2 regions of the Rossellomorea sp. GQ25 genome follow, and region 2 is predicted to be linked to the other one. Evidence: riboswitches for the same ligand, from Rfam matches in the RefSeq annotation. Region 2 holds a riboswitch; the other holds the start of a gene.
The links. A riboswitch is a leader RNA that binds a small molecule or an ion and turns the genes downstream of it on or off. The one in region 2 is predicted to bind S-adenosylmethionine.
Positions count from the first base shown of each region.

Region 1 (8,151 bases), on a different contig from region 2:
GACATCATTTTTCCTATATTCAGGAAACAAACAAAATTTTATCAAATAATAGGAGGAAACGACCACTTACCTTATGGATTTGTCCAAGAGCTTGGGACACACATTCTACTGAATCAAAAAGTGACCCACATTATTCAATCCGATAGTGGAGTAAGCGTTCGAGCAGTAGACTCTGCAGACGGATTGGTACGGGAATACAATGCCGATTATGTCATCGTAACCATTCCTTTTGCTGTCTTCCAGTTTATCGATGTCATACCTTATAATTCAATATCCTTTAAAAAGTGGCAGGCGATTCGGGAAGTAACGAATGTTCCATCCGTGAAAATAGGAATCGAATTTCGTCGTCGCTTCTGGGAAGATTTGAATTACGGGAACATCGTGTCAGATCTCCCCACACGCTTTACATATATTCCAAGTCACGACAAGGGTAGCAACAAACCAGGGGTCATGTTAGCGAGTTATAGCTGGGGACAGAATGCACTCCTATGGAACAGCAAATCAAAAGATGTAATCATCAAAGAGGTATTAGAAGACCTCTCAAAAATATATGGTGAACAGGTCTACACAGAAATGCTGAATTATGTGGTTTACAACTGGAGTAAAAACCCTTTCTCCGCGGGATGTTTTACCCTTTATACCCCTGGTCAGGCAAGTGATATCGGGGATTATATCCAGAAACCTGAAGGCAGAATTCATTTTGCCGGAGAGCACACATCTTCTATTCATGGATGGATTGAAGGGGCGATTGAGTCTGGGGTGAGGGCAGCAAATGAAGTGAATAGTCGATGAGATGTAAAACGCATGATTTTGCTCATGCGTTTGTTTTTTTTGAAAGTTTTTAATAGAGAATGAAAAAATCAATAAAATTTTATTGGAATACAATAAATCTCATTATATAATTTAGAAAAACATGGTATCCAGAGGTGTGTTATGAAACGAGGAACGACGATTTTTTTTAAAGGGGCAGTAATGGCAATAGGAGCGATTGTATTCATCCTTTGTGTTGTCTGGTTGCCAACCATGGCAAAGCATTCGGCTGATCTATTTCCGGAATTCGCTTATTTGAAATGGCCGATTCTAATAGGGTTATACTTAACAGCGGTTCCATTTAATTTAGCGCTTTATCAAGCTTTTAAGCTTTTAAAATGTATTGAAATGAAACACGCTTTTTCAGGAAAAGCAATAGTAGCTCTTCACCGAATAAAACTGTATGCATTACTGATTACTGCCATCTATGTGACAGGTATAGTGTTTCTACTAATCCAACATGCTCTTCATCCGGGTATTGCCATGGTTGGGGTCATTATCAGCTTTGCGTCTGTCTCCATCTCGATTTTCGCAGCTGTTCTTCAAGAATTGCTGAGGAATGCTCTTGAACTAAAATCTGAAAATGATTTAACGGTCTGAGGTGAGTATATGACGATTATCATTAATATTGATGTGATTCTTCTTAAAAGGAAGATGAGCGTTACGGAGCTATCTGAAAGAGTAGGAATCCCCAAGTCTAATCTTTCAATCAAAAAAGAATGGGAAAGCGAAAGTCTGCTAAGAGGGAAGGTCAAACAGGTAAGGTCTAGGAAATCCGAACGAATCCCAGAAAAAACCTTCTACTCTATCAACCCTCTGCATAAAGTTAACTATTAAATACTTTATATAGGGGTACTGATCATGTCGTATAAGTCACGAAACAACAATAGCTTAGTCCCACTAGTATTCGTCTCTATGAAGGCCATCATTCGGGTAATGTTGATCGGTATTGTTCTCATTTACTTGACCGTATGGTTGATCTCGTCAACAGCCATTAAATTGAGAGTGGATAGTTTACTGTATTCATCTATGTCCGAACTCGTCCCGAAGGAAACGTTTCTTATGTTGTTGTCACAGGAAATGACTGGACTGCGAGCCACCAATGAGGCAGCATTAAACAGTGATTTTGATTGGTTGGAAAGCGTCACGAATGTTTCACTCCTTGATCCGCGAAGTTTATTTGGACGGGAAATCCCCGGGATCGAAAATTATCATACCCACATAGCCGTTGCCGGGAAAGGGACAGACATTACGAACCTCCCAAATGAATCACCGGCTCCTACAGAAGATCAGTTGAAAGATCAGGAAATCGATCAGAGTCAAATCGATCAGGCCAACAACCATTCAGGAGACGGAGTTCAAGAGATTGATGAAAAATCCGTCTACATCTATCATTCACACAGCTGGGAAGCGTTTAGCCCGCTGATTAAGAATAACGATTCGAAAGATCCAGCGAGTACCAACGAGAAGGTCAACGTCATTGCTGTCGGATCCAAATTGAAGCAAGAGCTTGAAGCACGGGGTATTGGAGCGGTTCAGGATAAGACAGATGTAAACAAAGCACTCAAAGACAAGTCATGGACATATTTTGAATCCTATCAGTTATCAAGGGGACTAGTACAAGAAGCTATCGCCCAAAATGATGACCTAACGTACCTGATTGATATCCATCGGGATTCTCAGCCACGTAGCATCACTACCAAAACCATTAACGGTAAAAACTATGCACGCTTATTTTTTATCGTAGGAAAAGAAAACAAAAACTTCGAAAAGAACCTTAAGATCGCAAAGGAATTGAATGCTAAACTGGAGGAAAAATATCCTGGCATCAGCCGGGGTGTCTTCATCAAAACAAGAGCAGAAGGTAACGGGGTCTACAATCAGGACCTAACCGAGAGAGCCATGTTACTTGAGTTTGGCGGAGTGGAAAATAATTTAGTGGAATTGTATAACTCTACAGAAGCGTTCGCGGAGATCTTTGCAGAATATTACAAGAAGGATGCTATCGAGGTGAATGCACAATAAGTGATAGAGAGAAAAGACGTATGCCGAGTGGTAGACGTCTTTTTTCTGTTCCCGTGGAGAGTGGTTTCCGTAACTGACACAATTATGATCTACTAAATAAACATCGCAATCACCACCGTACCTGCCAACAAACTAACCGTACCCTTATCCGCATCCAACACATTCACTATCACGAATGCCTTTAACAACGAAGGAATCTTCCCGACAGAACTGATCACAGAAAAGATCAAAATAGAAATAGAGCTAAAGGCAGCCGCAAAGGTAACCATACTTGAAGACTACTATACTTAAAATTTATACAAGGAGGAGATTCAGAATTGTCCCAAAATAACAATCTAATAGCGATTCAAACTTTACACGTATGCATGGAGGCGTGCAACCATTGATTTGATGCATGTCTAAAGGAAGATAATGTAGGAATGATGGTGGACTGCATTCGTATGGACCGTGAATGTGCAGACATGTGTGGATTTTTGGAATAAGCTTTGGTGAGAGGAACGTCATTGGTGGCTGAACTTGCTTCAGCTTGTACAGTGATTTGTGAATCATGCGGAAATGAGTGTAAGAAACAAGATCACAACCATTGTCAAAATGAGCAGATGCATGCTTTAAGGGTGCAGATGATTGCAGACAGTTAGCTTAAGTATTGAAAAATAAGGAAGCAGCAATCCACTTCCTTGGATTGCTGCTCTTTAACTGCTTAATTTTTCACAATTTTTCCAATGAATGGAGCCAACATCGCTATGCGGATGGCATTCCTTTTGAAGATATTTGTATTCGTCCTCAAGTTCTTGCAGCGTCAACTCAAATAATTGTTTGTCCCCTTTTTTGAAAATGTTGTGGACAATTAATTTGTTTATTAACTCATTTCTTCGATTATGAATCGCTTCCTGAAGGATTTTGCCCATTTTTGATCACTCCTCTTATAATGTATACGAACAGAGGAAGAGGCTCTCTCATTAAAAAGAGCCCTCTTCCTAGTAGATAAGAAGAAGGCTTGATGTATCAAACTTCAACTCATCTTCCAAGCGAAATGCTTGTGGAATTAGCACAGTGTTCTACGATGTAGAATCTGTTGCTGAGGCATCATCGGGCCAGTCCCTCTTCCTCTCTGGATAAGTGGCTATATAGTCGTCATAGATTTCTTATATTATATACATAAGTATTCATAGTTGTCAACTAGGGATTAGATTGTGGAAATAGATTATAGGACAGATGAGGGGAATTGTTGAAAATAAAACTGTTGAACCTAACCCTCATTCCCATACTTTTTTACCATTTCAGACACAGAATCTTTTTCTATTCAACAAAAAACATGATAATCTGTATACATAAACTTATTGGAGTGAATCGTATGAAGACAGTGGTTGTCGTAGGTGGAGGAATTACAGGATTAACAACGCTGTACCATCTTCAAAAAATGTCCATAGAACGAAAAATAGATATCGAGTTAATCCTAATCGAGCGAAATCAGCAGCTCGGTGGCAAAATTAGAACGATAAGAGAAGGCGAGTTCATAATGGAAGCAGGAGCAGATTCCATCGTTGCCCGTAATGAAGGGGTTCTTCCTCTAGTTGAGGAAATTCAACTTCAAGAGGAACTCGTCTATAATGAAACGGGCACATCCTACATATATACAAATGGCGAATTACACAAGATTCCCCAAGACACGATTTTCGGAATTCCCATGTCCGTTGAGTCTCTAAAAAAAAGCACCCTGTTGTCAGAAGAAGGGAAGATTGACGCACTTAAAGACCTTGAAACGGAAAATACACAATTTACAAAAGAGAGTTCTATAGGCGAATTTTTAGAAGCATTCCTGGGTAAGGAACTTGTTGAGAAGCAGGTAGCTCCAGTATTATCAGGGGTCTACTCTGGAAATTTGCATAAGCTCACCATGGCCTCAACACTCCCATACTTACTTGAATATAAAAATAAATACGGCAGTATCATTAAAGGTTTATCTGCCAATAAACCAAAATTCCAAGGGGCGTCCAATAAAAAGTTCATCTCGTTTAAAAATGGTTTATCAGCCATCATTGAACGTTTAGAAGAAAAATGTTCCAGTGGGACAATTTTAAAGGGAGTAGAAACAACTAACCTCCAAAAAACAGGAGACAAATATGAGCTGACTCTTAATGGTCATGGGAGGATTCAAGCGGATTATGTGGTATTCGCAACACCCCATGACGTAACCCAGAAGATTCTGACTCATGAAAAACTTGAACCTAATTTTAAAATCTTGAAAAATTCTTCACTTATTTCGATTTACCTTGGATTTAACATTCCAGATGAGGAATTGCCTGCTGATGGAACAGGCTTTATCGTATCAAACGGCAGAGATGTGAAATGTGATGCATGCACATGGACGAGTCGGAAGTGGAAGCATACATCCAATAATCAAAACCTATTATTGAGACTTTTTTATAAAAGTACAAACCCTTATTACAATGATTTGAAAGAGTTTAGCGAGGCAGAACTTGTGAGCATGGCACTTGAAGATATTAGAAAAAGTGTCGGCATAGACGGAGATCCGATTTCTGTCGAGGTAACGAACTGGAAAGACCTAATGCCAAACTATCATCTTGAGCACAGTCAGGCTGTGCAATCGTTAAATGAAAATCTCGCAACCGAACTACCACGTGTGAAGCTGGCAGGTGCTTCATACTTTGGAGTGGGCATTGGCGCTTGTATTCAAAACGGGAAGAAAACTGCAGAATGGATTATAGGTGAGTTAGAGGCGAAAGTTTGATTTTTTTACATTTTCATTTTTTGATAATGGTGGATAAAGAATAAAGGAAAAGAGTTTGGAATTTTCCAAGCTCTTTTCCTTTCTGTTTGCGCGAGTTATGAATTCATTCGTCATTCTTCATTTTCTTTTTGAAATATTCAACAGTATTCTCTAAACCGGAGTTTAGATCATATTGAGGTTCCCATTTTAGATAGTGTAGAGCTTTCGAATTTGTTAGGTGACTGTGTAAAATATCTCCTTCCCGTTTCGCTTCGTAGTTTGGCTTTTGCGAAGAGTGGAGTTGGTTTGAAAGTAGGGTGTAGAGTAGGTTGACTGTTGTTTGGGTATTGCTGCCGATATTGATGATTTGGTTGTCTGCATTTGTGACGGCAAGAAGATTTGCCCGTGCTACATCATCTACGTAAACAAAGTCGCGTGTTTGGTTTCCATCTCCAAAAATAACAGGTGCTTCATTGCGTAATAATTGTTCAATAAAAATGCTTATCACTCCGCCTTCACCATCCGATCGTTGCCTGGGTCCATAAACATTAGCGTAACGAAAGATGGTGTATGGAAGATCATAGAGCCTATTAAACAGTTTGATATAGGTTTCAGATACTAATTTTGAGGTGCCATAAAAGGAAATCGGGCTAGTAGAACTCTCTTCATGGATAGCCTCACTTGTATACCCATATACTGCACTGGAAGAGGAGAAGATGAATTTTTTTACACCATATCTGGTGCTGTACTCCAACAACTTTACGGTTCCTAATACATTGACTGCCGCATCTTCTGCAGGATTTTTAAGTGATTTAGCTACGCTCACTTGAGCAGCGAGGTGCATAACGATGTCGGGTTTTTCTTTTTCAAAAATTTCTTCAACTTTATCGGATAATAGATTTTTTTTATATATTTTGACTCCACTTGGCACGTTTTCCTCCCTGCCATTAGAGAAGTTGTCTAGAATAATTGGGGTGTGACCTTCAGCCAGCAGTAGATCTACAAGTTGTGAGCCGATAAATCCGGCACCGCCTGTAACTAAAATCTTCATGTATGATCCTGGATCAGTTCATTCTCCCTCATGATGAGTCTCCTTTCTTCATAAATATGTTTGATAGATCTGTTCAATTTTTCTCGTCATAACTTGACTAGTAAAGTGTTGACGAGCATAGGATTCAGCAGCCTTAGCAAACCTATAACGTTCTTCCTTATTCGTTATGAAACGCTTTATCGCATGTGCCAGTTGTTCGACGTTACCAGGTTCACAAAGTATGCCTGTTTCTTCATGTTGAACCATTTCCGGGATTCCGCCACATGTGGTGGAGATGACAGCTTGCCGGGAAAACATTGCTTCCATGACGGATAGGGGAAAGTTGTCATTCACAGTTGCTAACACGTAGATGTCCGACATGGAAAGAATATAGGGTATATCGTGTCGTTTCCCAAAAAAGATGACGTTATTTAGCTTAAGTTCTTTCGCTTGTTCCATCAGTTTTTCCTTCATGACACCATCTCCGACAATCCATACTTCTACATTAGTCAGGTGTTCACGAAGCTTGGACAATGCTTCTAAGAGATATCCATGACCTTTACGTGGGGACAGTCGGGAGACACACGTGAGGATAATGTTTTCATGACTTTTATGAGGAAGAGGTTTAAAATCGATGCCCGTATGAACGGTGACCATCCTTTCATCTTTTGCACCGAAATCCATTAAGTTAGGTCGAAAGGAATCTGAAATCATCACGATTTCAGTACTTGCTTCAATACCTACTTTCTCAAGTTCAGTAAAGTAGGCTTCTTCAATGGAATCTTTCTGCATTTTGTTGAATTTTAAGCGACTTTTCGTAAAGAACCCGTGTGGCGTAAAGAGTAAAGGTTTTTGGTACGTTTGGTTTAAATGTCCAAGGATGAAGAGGGCAAATAGGTCTTGAGCGTGTATGATGTCATATTGCTGGAGATTTTTTTCTTTGAGAAACAATTCAAATACATGAAGGTAACTAAGATTTTTAACGATTTTTTCATTGACTAATCCGTAGCGTTCATTCATAAACTTACGGGCTTCAGAGTCAGCTTCGGGAATCCATTCTTCCAGCTGTTTTGAAGACATGTGATTGGGCGCTAGTACATCTACACTATGACCGACCTTTTCAAAACCGTTTTTTATAGAAGTGATGTAATGAGATAATCCACCTGTATGAGGGTATTGAAAAAATGTAACGTATAAGATTTTCATTGGCTTTGAATCATCGCCTTTTGTCTTCTGACCGAATGGTTGGAGAGTGAGAGACTCCTTATAGTCTCTTTCCACATCATAATACTGATCCATGATGGCAAGAAGAGAGGGATGAATGTTGAAAGGGGGCATTCGACTCAAGTTTTCTCATCCTTTCGTATCTATTTATAGATTCCCAGTTCACTTCCCCAGGTTGATATTTTTTCTAAATGGTAGGGAAGAAGCTCACCTCCGCGGTTGTCAAAGATACGTCTCAGCTGAGTGTGTAATCCTTTTTCGAGGGTTCGTTGAAGGTACGCCATTTTGTATAAATGAATGGGTTTGGTTTTAAACTCGATACCATATTTCT
Region 1 is NZ_JCAXEQ010000001.1:710,617-718,767, reverse strand. Features, by position in the region: gene AC6CIB_RS04005 (flavin monoamine oxidase family protein) at 1-792, shown strand, start outside; gene AC6CIB_RS04000 (DUF2975 domain-containing protein) at 934-1,410, shown strand; partial or broken gene AC6CIB_RS03995 (helix-turn-helix domain-containing protein) at 1,420-1,596, shown strand; gene spoIIP (stage II sporulation protein P) at 1,672-2,835, shown strand; gene AC6CIB_RS03985 (hypothetical protein) at 2,928-3,104, opposite strand; partial or broken gene AC6CIB_RS03980 (four-helix bundle copper-binding protein) at 3,201-3,478, shown strand; gene AC6CIB_RS03975 (Fur-regulated basic protein FbpA) at 3,528-3,743, opposite strand; SAM riboswitch class I at 3,850-3,957, opposite strand; gene AC6CIB_RS03970 (protoporphyrinogen oxidase) at 4,190-5,587, shown strand; gene AC6CIB_RS03965 (NAD-dependent epimerase/dehydratase family protein) at 5,691-6,617, opposite strand; gene AC6CIB_RS03960 (glycosyltransferase family 4 protein) at 6,666-7,934, opposite strand; gene AC6CIB_RS03955 (phosphotransferase) at 7,964-8,151, opposite strand, start outside.
Region 1: it holds a riboswitch for S-adenosylmethionine, as region 2 does, so the genes downstream of both, AC6CIB_RS03975 (Fur-regulated basic protein FbpA) here and AC6CIB_RS11705 (O-acetylhomoserine aminocarboxypropyltransferase/cysteine synthase family protein) in region 2, are expected to answer to the same signal.

Region 2 (8,151 bases):
AAAGCTTTCAGATTATCAAGGTAAGAAAGTGATCCTGAACTTTTGGGCCACCTGGTGTCCGCCGTGTAAAGCTGAAATGCCCCATATGCAGAGTTATTATGAAAACAATGCCGATAAAGAAAACGTTGAAATCCTTGCGGTCAATCTGACCTCCATAGACGATGGGGAAAAGGCCGTTCATCAATTTATCGACGGCTACGAACTCACCTTCCCCATCCCAATGGATGAAAAGGGAGAAATCGGAGACGAATACCGGGCGTTCACCATCCCCACCACCTACATGATCGACACCAAAGGCATCATCCAACACAAAATCGTCGGCCCCATGAACGAAGAAATGATGGGTAAAATGGTAGAGGGAATGGAATAATCGAGAGGGACGGACCTCTGAATGTCGATGTTTCACCTTATACACTACGAGGTATTAACAGAATGTAGACTCAGAGAATAAAGAAGGAGATGTGAACATGTTTCATTACACAAAAGAAGTTTCAATGAGTGTGAAAGAAGCAGTGGAAGCGGTAGAAACTGCCCTGAAAGATGAAAGCTTTGGCGTGTTGTGGAATCTCGATCTTGCCCAGAAGCTGCAGGATAAAGGGCTTGATTTCAATGAAGAAGTAGTCGTATTAGAGGTGTGTAATCCACATGAAGCTAAAAAGGTGCTGGAAGAAAGCATGCTCGTAAGCTACTTCCTGCCTTGTAAAGTAGCGGTATACACAGAAGGCGGAACAACTAAGATCGGGATGGCAAAACCAAGCAAGCTGATCGAGATGGTGGATAACGGTGCACTGAAAAATCTGGCATTGGATATTGAAAATCGCCTGATCGGATGTTTAGATAACGTTCAATAAAACGAGAGCACCTGTTGCAAGTGGGCAGGTGTTTTTTTATGCCTTCCAATACATCCTACTCCTCACAATCTTCTGAATATGATACACTTTTAAAAATACATAGATTCAGGAAGGATGAAAGAGAGATGAAATTCACAACCAAGGTCGTGCACAGTCAGTTAAAAGGGACTGAGGAAATCCGCAGTAAGACGACGCCGATTTATCAAACATCTGCATTTTCTTTTACCTCTTTAGAAGAGTTGGAGGGTTTCTATGAAGGGAAGTCTCCTTATCTCTACACAAGAACGGGAAATCCAAATACAGACGAGCTTGGTAAGATGGTGGCAGACTTGGAAGGGGCTCCAGCAGGTGTCGCAACCTCTTCTGGATTATCGGCCATCCTTGTTGGAATCCTTGCTGTTGTACAATCAGGCGATCACATCATTGCCGCCGAGGATTTATACGGTGGTACGTTTCATATGTTAAAAGAAGAGCTGAGATCATTCGGTATTTCTACTTCATTCGTTGATTTTACAAGTGTGGAAGAATTAGAGGAGGCCATTACTCCACAAACTAAACTCCTCTACAGTGAGACCGTCACAAACCCGTTTATGCGAGTGGAAGATATCCCTAAAATGGTCGAATTAGCTGAAAAACACAACTTGAAAACCATGATCGACAACACATTTGCCACACCGTTTCTGCGCCAGCCTTTCTTGGAAGGGGTCGACCTGGTCGCTCACAGTGCCACGAAGTATATCGGAGGACACAGTGATATCACAGCAGGAGTCGTAGTTGGAAAAGAAATCCTTGTTCAAAAAGCAAGAGAAAAAGTTGTCAATATCGGTTCGAATTTGAGTCCATTTGAAGCCTGGCTGACATGCCGTGGAGCGAAAACATTGGCTCTTCGAATGGGAACCCAAGCAAGAAATGCCGAAGTTCTGGCTGAGGACCTTAGAGCAAATGAATTTGTGAAGGAAGTCTATTACCCAACGGATTTATCCGATAAGGGAAATGGGGCCATCGTAACCATCGAGCTATCCAGCACATGTGATATCAGCGCATTCTTCAAATCACTGGGATGGATTAAAATCATCCCGTCCTTAGCCGGCGTGGAAACAACGGTTTCTTACCCTCTAGGAACGTCTCATCGTGCTTTACCGAAAGATGCTCAGGAAAAACTGGGAATAAACACACATGTCGTGCGCATATCGTTAGGTATTGAGGATGGGGAAGACATTGTCGTGCAATTTAACGAAGCGATTGCAGCTTCGGTTAGTAATTAAATAATGTAAAAATTCTAAAAATACTCTTGACGTTGAGGTCGGTTACCCTTTATAATTCATCTCAACGCAAGAATTTTCACATTGACAACTACATGCTCTTATCCAGAGAGGTGGAGGGACTAGGCCCGATGAAACCCGGCAACCTTCATGTACGCATTCAAGCGTCATGAAAAGGTGCTAATTCCTGCAGGCATCTGCCTGAAAGATAAGAGGAGGACCCTATTAAATTAGACCCTCTTCTTAGGAAGAGGGTTTTTTATTTTTTCCTCTTCTATCTTCTTAGAAAAACACATTTCAGACGTTGGTTGATTTCAGCGGGAGAATGTTTGGTGATAGTCAGCAGCTGAAAAAACCATCTATTTTAACAGCTGAATGTGTCAACCGCAGCATTTAAGCAAACCCAATCCAAATCCAAAAAAACCATTACAGGAGGAATTCTCTATGACAAAATCATTCGATTTCGACACACTACTGCTTCACGGTGGCCAGGAGCCTGACCCATCCACAGGTTCGAGGGCAGTGCCGATTTATCAAACGACATCCTACGTTTTCGATAACAGTGATCATGCTGCAAAACTATTTGCCCTTGAAGAACCAGGAAATATTTATACCCGCATCATGAACCCGACAGTAGACGTGTTGGAAAAACGACTTGCTCTTTTAGAAGGGGGAATCGGAGCACTTGGTGTTTCATCCGGAATGGCCGCTATCTCACTATCAATCTTAAATATTGCCGGAGCAGGTGATGAAATTGTAGCGGCTACCAATCTCTACGGTGGAACCTATAATTTATTCTCGACCACTCTTCCGAAATACGGAATCAAGGTTCATTTTGTAGATCCGACTGACCCGGAAAATTTCCGCAAAGCGATCACTCCTAAAACGAAAGCCGTATTCGCTGAGACAATCGGAAATCCAAGTCTACATGTGCTTGATATTGAAGCGGTAGCAAAAGTTGCTCATGACAATCACATCCCACTGATCATCGATAATACCTTTGCCACTCCATATGTATGTAAGCCGATCGAGTGGGGAGCGGATATCGTCATACACTCTGCAACAAAATGGATTGGCGGTCACGGTACGGCAATCGGGGGAGTGGTGATTGACGGTGGGAAGTTTGATTGGAATCATGAAAATTTCCCGGGCTTCACGGAAGAGGACCGGAGCTATAATGGACTGCGCTACGCACAGGATGTGGGCCCGGCAGCCTTCATTACAAAATTAAGAGTGCAGTTGCTTCGTGACTTAGGGGCGTGCTTAAGTCCGCAAAACGCGTTCCTGCTGCTACAAGGATTAGAAACCCTGCATCTTCGCGTCGAGCGTCATACGGAAAATGCCTTGAAAATTGCAGAGCATTTAGATCAGCACAATGGGGTCGCTTGGGTATCCTATCCAGGATTGCCTCAGCATCCGTCTCATAAACTTGCTCAAAAATATTTGAAAAACGGAGCAGGATCCATCGTCGTCTTTGGTATTAAAGGTGGTAGAGATTCCGGACGGAAAGTAGTCGATAATATCTCCCTTTGGTCTCACGTTGCCAACGTAGGGGATGCGAAATCACTGATCATCCATCCGGCTTCCACGACCCATCAGCAATTAAACGATCAGGAAATCCGGGCGACAGGCGTTACAGAAGATCTGGTGAGACTTTCTGTTGGATTAGAGTCTGCGAAGGACCTGATCGAGGACTTAGATCATGCCATTGAAGTCGCATTGGAAACATCACGGGTATAATAGGAGAAATATTTTTTATTCAGGGAGGAATTAATCCCACGGGGGTATACGGAGTGGAATCCTGATCACCCCCACCACAACACCAAAAAAAGGAGGTGGAGGAATGGAGAAGCCTTACACATATGAAGTAAGCTCCATTACCATCCCATCCCTAACATTAGAGTCAGGCACCACGTTGAAAAAGGTAGATCTTACGTATGAACGAACAGGAAACAAAGAAGGACCGACCATCTTGGTTTGCCATGCCCTCACTGGGACCCATATCGTAAAGGGAACGAGTGAAGATCGCGGCTGGTGGGATGGACTGATCGGTCCTCAATCGTATATTGATACTGAACATTTTAATGTGATTGCCTTTAATGTATTAGGAGGATGTGAAGGAAGTACGGGACCAGCGTCCACCAATCAGCATACAGGAGAACGGTACGGTCCGGACTTCCCGGGTATTACGATAAGGGACATGGTCCATGCCCAATATAAAGCACTCCAACAACTTTCAATCGACCACATCGAAGCAGTCATCGGAGGCTCACTGGGAGGAATGCAGGCCCTGGAATGGGGGGCCCTGTATCCTGCCTATATAAATAAAGTATTCGCTCTTGCCGTCACCCCTGCCTTAAATGATTATGGTCTCGCTTTTAATCACATTGGAATCACAGCGATTGAAGAGGACCCCGAGTTTCAAAAGGGGCATTATCCACCAGGCGCTATTTTAAAAGGGTTAGAGATTGCCAGAATGGTTGGAATGGTTACGTACCGGACACAGGAGTTGTTCGATCATCGTTTCCAACGTGAAAAGCAAAATGAACGGTTCAATGTAGAAAGCTATCTCGATTACCAAGGAAAGAAATTAGGAAAGCGGTTTGACCCAAACAGCTACCTTACCCTGCTGAAAGCGATGAACTCACATGATATCGGAAGGGGAAGAGGAGGAACAGAAGAGGTAGCGAAGAATTATCAGTGCGAACTGATTTCGATAAGTTATGAAAGAGATTTAATTTATTCACCTCAATATCTAAAGGAGTTCACCCATCTTGTACCAAAGAGTGAACATTACTTTATCTCTACCTCCTTTGGTCATGATGGGTTTCTGGTGGAATTTGAAAAGTGGGGAGGAATCATTGCTTCTCACCTCAAGAACCATTCTGTTCAAAGAGTTTTTACAGGTTCAAAATAAGAGCTCACTTATCATAACTCGTCCCCCTCCGGCATATAGTTAGATAAGCAAAGACATCGCACCGCCTTAGCGCGTTTTTGTGTGGTGTCTTTTTCGTTGGATAAGAAAGGTTGGCGTCCTTAGTCGCGCCACTCTTATCTATACCATAGACAAACAACAAGCTGGAGGGGAATATATGGAGTGGACGGGCAGAAAGCTCATCATCACAATCATCATTAGCATGTTGATCGGTGCTGGAGGAATGTATGGCGGCTTGGAATGGACGGGCAAGGATGGGGATGAGCTTGCTCAGTTTGACGGAAAAGGCGAGCTCAATGACAAGCTACACAAAGTAGAAGTTGCGTATGACTTGATTAGTGACAAATTCTTTCAGGATGTGGACAAAGGGCAGCTTGTAGAAGGCGCCATTCAAGGAATGTTGAAAACACTGGATGACCCTTATTCCGTTTACATGAATGCCGAAACGGCATCGCAATTTAATGACGCCCTGGATTCTTCCTTTGAAGGAATAGGAGCAGAAGTTACGATTATGGACGGAAAGCTGATCATTGTCGCTCCTTTTAAAAATTCTCCTGCGGAAGAAGCGGGACTGAAACCGAATGACCGTATCATTAAAATCGACGGAAATAGCATCGAAGGACTTGATCTGTACGAAGCTACTTTGAAAATCAGAGGGAAAAAGGGTACTGAGGTTGAATTGGAAATTACGCGGGAAGGACTGACAGATCCTGTCAAAGTATCTGTGAAACGGGATGAAATTCCTGTTGAGACAGTCCTCTCTGATGTGAAGGAAGTCAATGGTAAGAAAACCGGCTACATCCAGATCACTACCTTCTCAGAAAATACAGCCGTTGATTTTAAAAAGCAATTAGGAGAACTTGAAAAGAAAAAGGTAGAAGGATTGGTCCTGGATGTGAGAGGGAATCCGGGAGGTCTCCTTTCAAGTGTAGAAGAAATCCTTAAAGAGTTTGTAACGGAGAAAAAGCCGTATGTACAAATTCAAGAGCGAAGTGGAGAAGTAATGAAATCCTTCTCAAACAGCAAAGCAAGAAAGACGTATCCAGTTGTGGTGTTAATAGATGAAGGAAGTGCCTCAGCTTCTGAAATTCTGGCAGGCGCGCTAAAAGAAGCGGAAGGGTATCCGCTCATCGGAACGAAGAGCTTTGGGAAAGGCACTGTACAACAAGCCGTTCCAATGGGAGATGGAAGCAATATCAAGCTGACGATGTTCAAGTGGCTGACGCCAAATGGAAACTGGATTCATAAAAAAGGGATCAAACCGGATATCCCTGTCAGACAGCCGTCCTATTTCTATGCCCACCCGCTTCAAGTGGAAAAGCCCCTTCAAGAAGGAATGAACAATGAACAGATTCAAAACGCCCAGGAAATGCTTCAAGGACTTGGATTCTCCATTGACCGTGTGGATGGATATTTCAGTAAGAAAACGGAAAAGGCCGTAAAGGATTTCCAAAGTCAGGAGAGTATTGATGCTACAGGGCTCATTGATACTGTAACGGCGGAAAGATTACAGGAAGAAATCTTTGAAGCGGTTCAGGAGGAGAAGAATGACCTGCAGCTGCAGGCGGCTTTGGAGTATATTGAACGGACAGCTGAGCATTAATGAATTGGGAGCCGACCATCATGATGGTCGGCTCTGTTTTTGTGTTGAAAATCACACATAATCACTTGTTTTTCCTGTCTATCCGACATCATTTCCCGGGAAAATATGCAGAATACTGTCGGAAATGAAATCGAATCGTAAAACTATCAAATAAAATTGCAATAGGTTTTAGAGGAGTCTTTTGATAAAATAGTAGATAATGCAAATTTTCTTGCAAAAGGTGGTGACGGATCATTGGTTGAGCTTTGGTTGCTGGAGGTCGTAAAAGGATTTGGAAAGTTATTTCTTCATCCTGTATTATATGTGGCTGTGTTTTTCGCTATCATGACGGGCTATTATCGTGTCAAAAGAGAACGAAGGGACTTTAATACGAGATTGCTGGATGGTTATCATGATACGCGGGTTTTATTTTCATATGGAATTGTACTTGGATTGCTGTTTTCTGTTGTAACAGTTGGAGCAGGGGTTGTGGTTCCTTTCGCCGGAATCATGCTTATAGGCTTGGTGTCCATCCTGTTTGCGTTAACGAGTCGTTTTCACCTCATGTCTGCGACCATGACGGTAGGGTTTTCGTATTTTATCCTGGTTGCGGTGGATTATTTCCAGTGGGATATCCCCTACGTGAATACATATGTGGAAACCTTGAATTTAGGGCTGCTGAGTTCCATCGTCGTGCTTCTTGGGGTGTTAACGATGATTGAAGGAAGCCTGATTCGAATGAACGGGTGGAAGCATACTTCACCCCGTCTTCTTAAAAGTGCCCGTGGCCTGAAGGTAGGTGCCCATCAAGGGAAGAAACTGTGGCTTGTGCCGATGTTTGTGCTTATTCCTACCGGGACATTGACCCTTCCATTTGAATGGTGGCCGGTGTTTACTTTGGGGACTGAAACGTATTCTTTACTTTGTGTACCGTTTCTCCTTGGTTTTCAGCAGCTTGTTAAAAGCACCTTGCCTGAAGTTGCGATTAAGCATACAGGTTACAGGGTTTTCTGGCTTGGTGCATTTGTATTGACACTGGCTGTAACAGGATTCTGGGCTCCTTTGTTTTCAATTGGAGCAGCGGTTGTGGCAATGGGAGGACGAGCATGGATTTCTTTTCGCTACCGAAGTGCGGAGGATTCTAAGCCATACTTCTTTAAAAGACAGTCTAAGGGAGTCATGATTCTTGGAATTCTACCTGGTTCTCCTGCAAAGAAACTGACGCTTCAAGTAGGGGAAATCGTCCTGAAAGTAAATGGAGTCGAAGTGAATACAGAAAGAGCGTTTTATGAAGCCCTTCAAAAAAACGGGGCGTACTGTAAGCTTGAGGTACTTGGGACAAACGGGGAAAACCGTTTTACGCAAGGAGCCCTGTACGAAGGTGATCATCACGAGTTGGGAATCATTTTTGCGGATGAGTCTTCAGGTTGGGAGCATCATCAGGTTTCATAGACAATTCTTTCAAGCAAACTACTGACAGTAGTTTGCTTTTTTAATAGAAATAGTCTTTATAGAATGATA
Region 2 is NZ_JCAXEQ010000003.1:179,470-187,620, forward strand. Features, by position in the region: gene AC6CIB_RS11690 (redoxin domain-containing protein) at 1-370, shown strand, start outside; gene AC6CIB_RS11695 (DUF302 domain-containing protein) at 468-851, shown strand; gene AC6CIB_RS11700 (trans-sulfuration enzyme family protein) at 977-2,116, shown strand; SAM riboswitch class I at 2,212-2,328, shown strand; gene AC6CIB_RS11705 (O-acetylhomoserine aminocarboxypropyltransferase/cysteine synthase family protein) at 2,558-3,853, shown strand; gene metX (homoserine O-acetyltransferase MetX) at 3,957-5,030, shown strand; gene AC6CIB_RS11715 (S41 family peptidase) at 5,206-6,651, shown strand; gene AC6CIB_RS11720 (PDZ domain-containing protein) at 6,886-8,082, shown strand.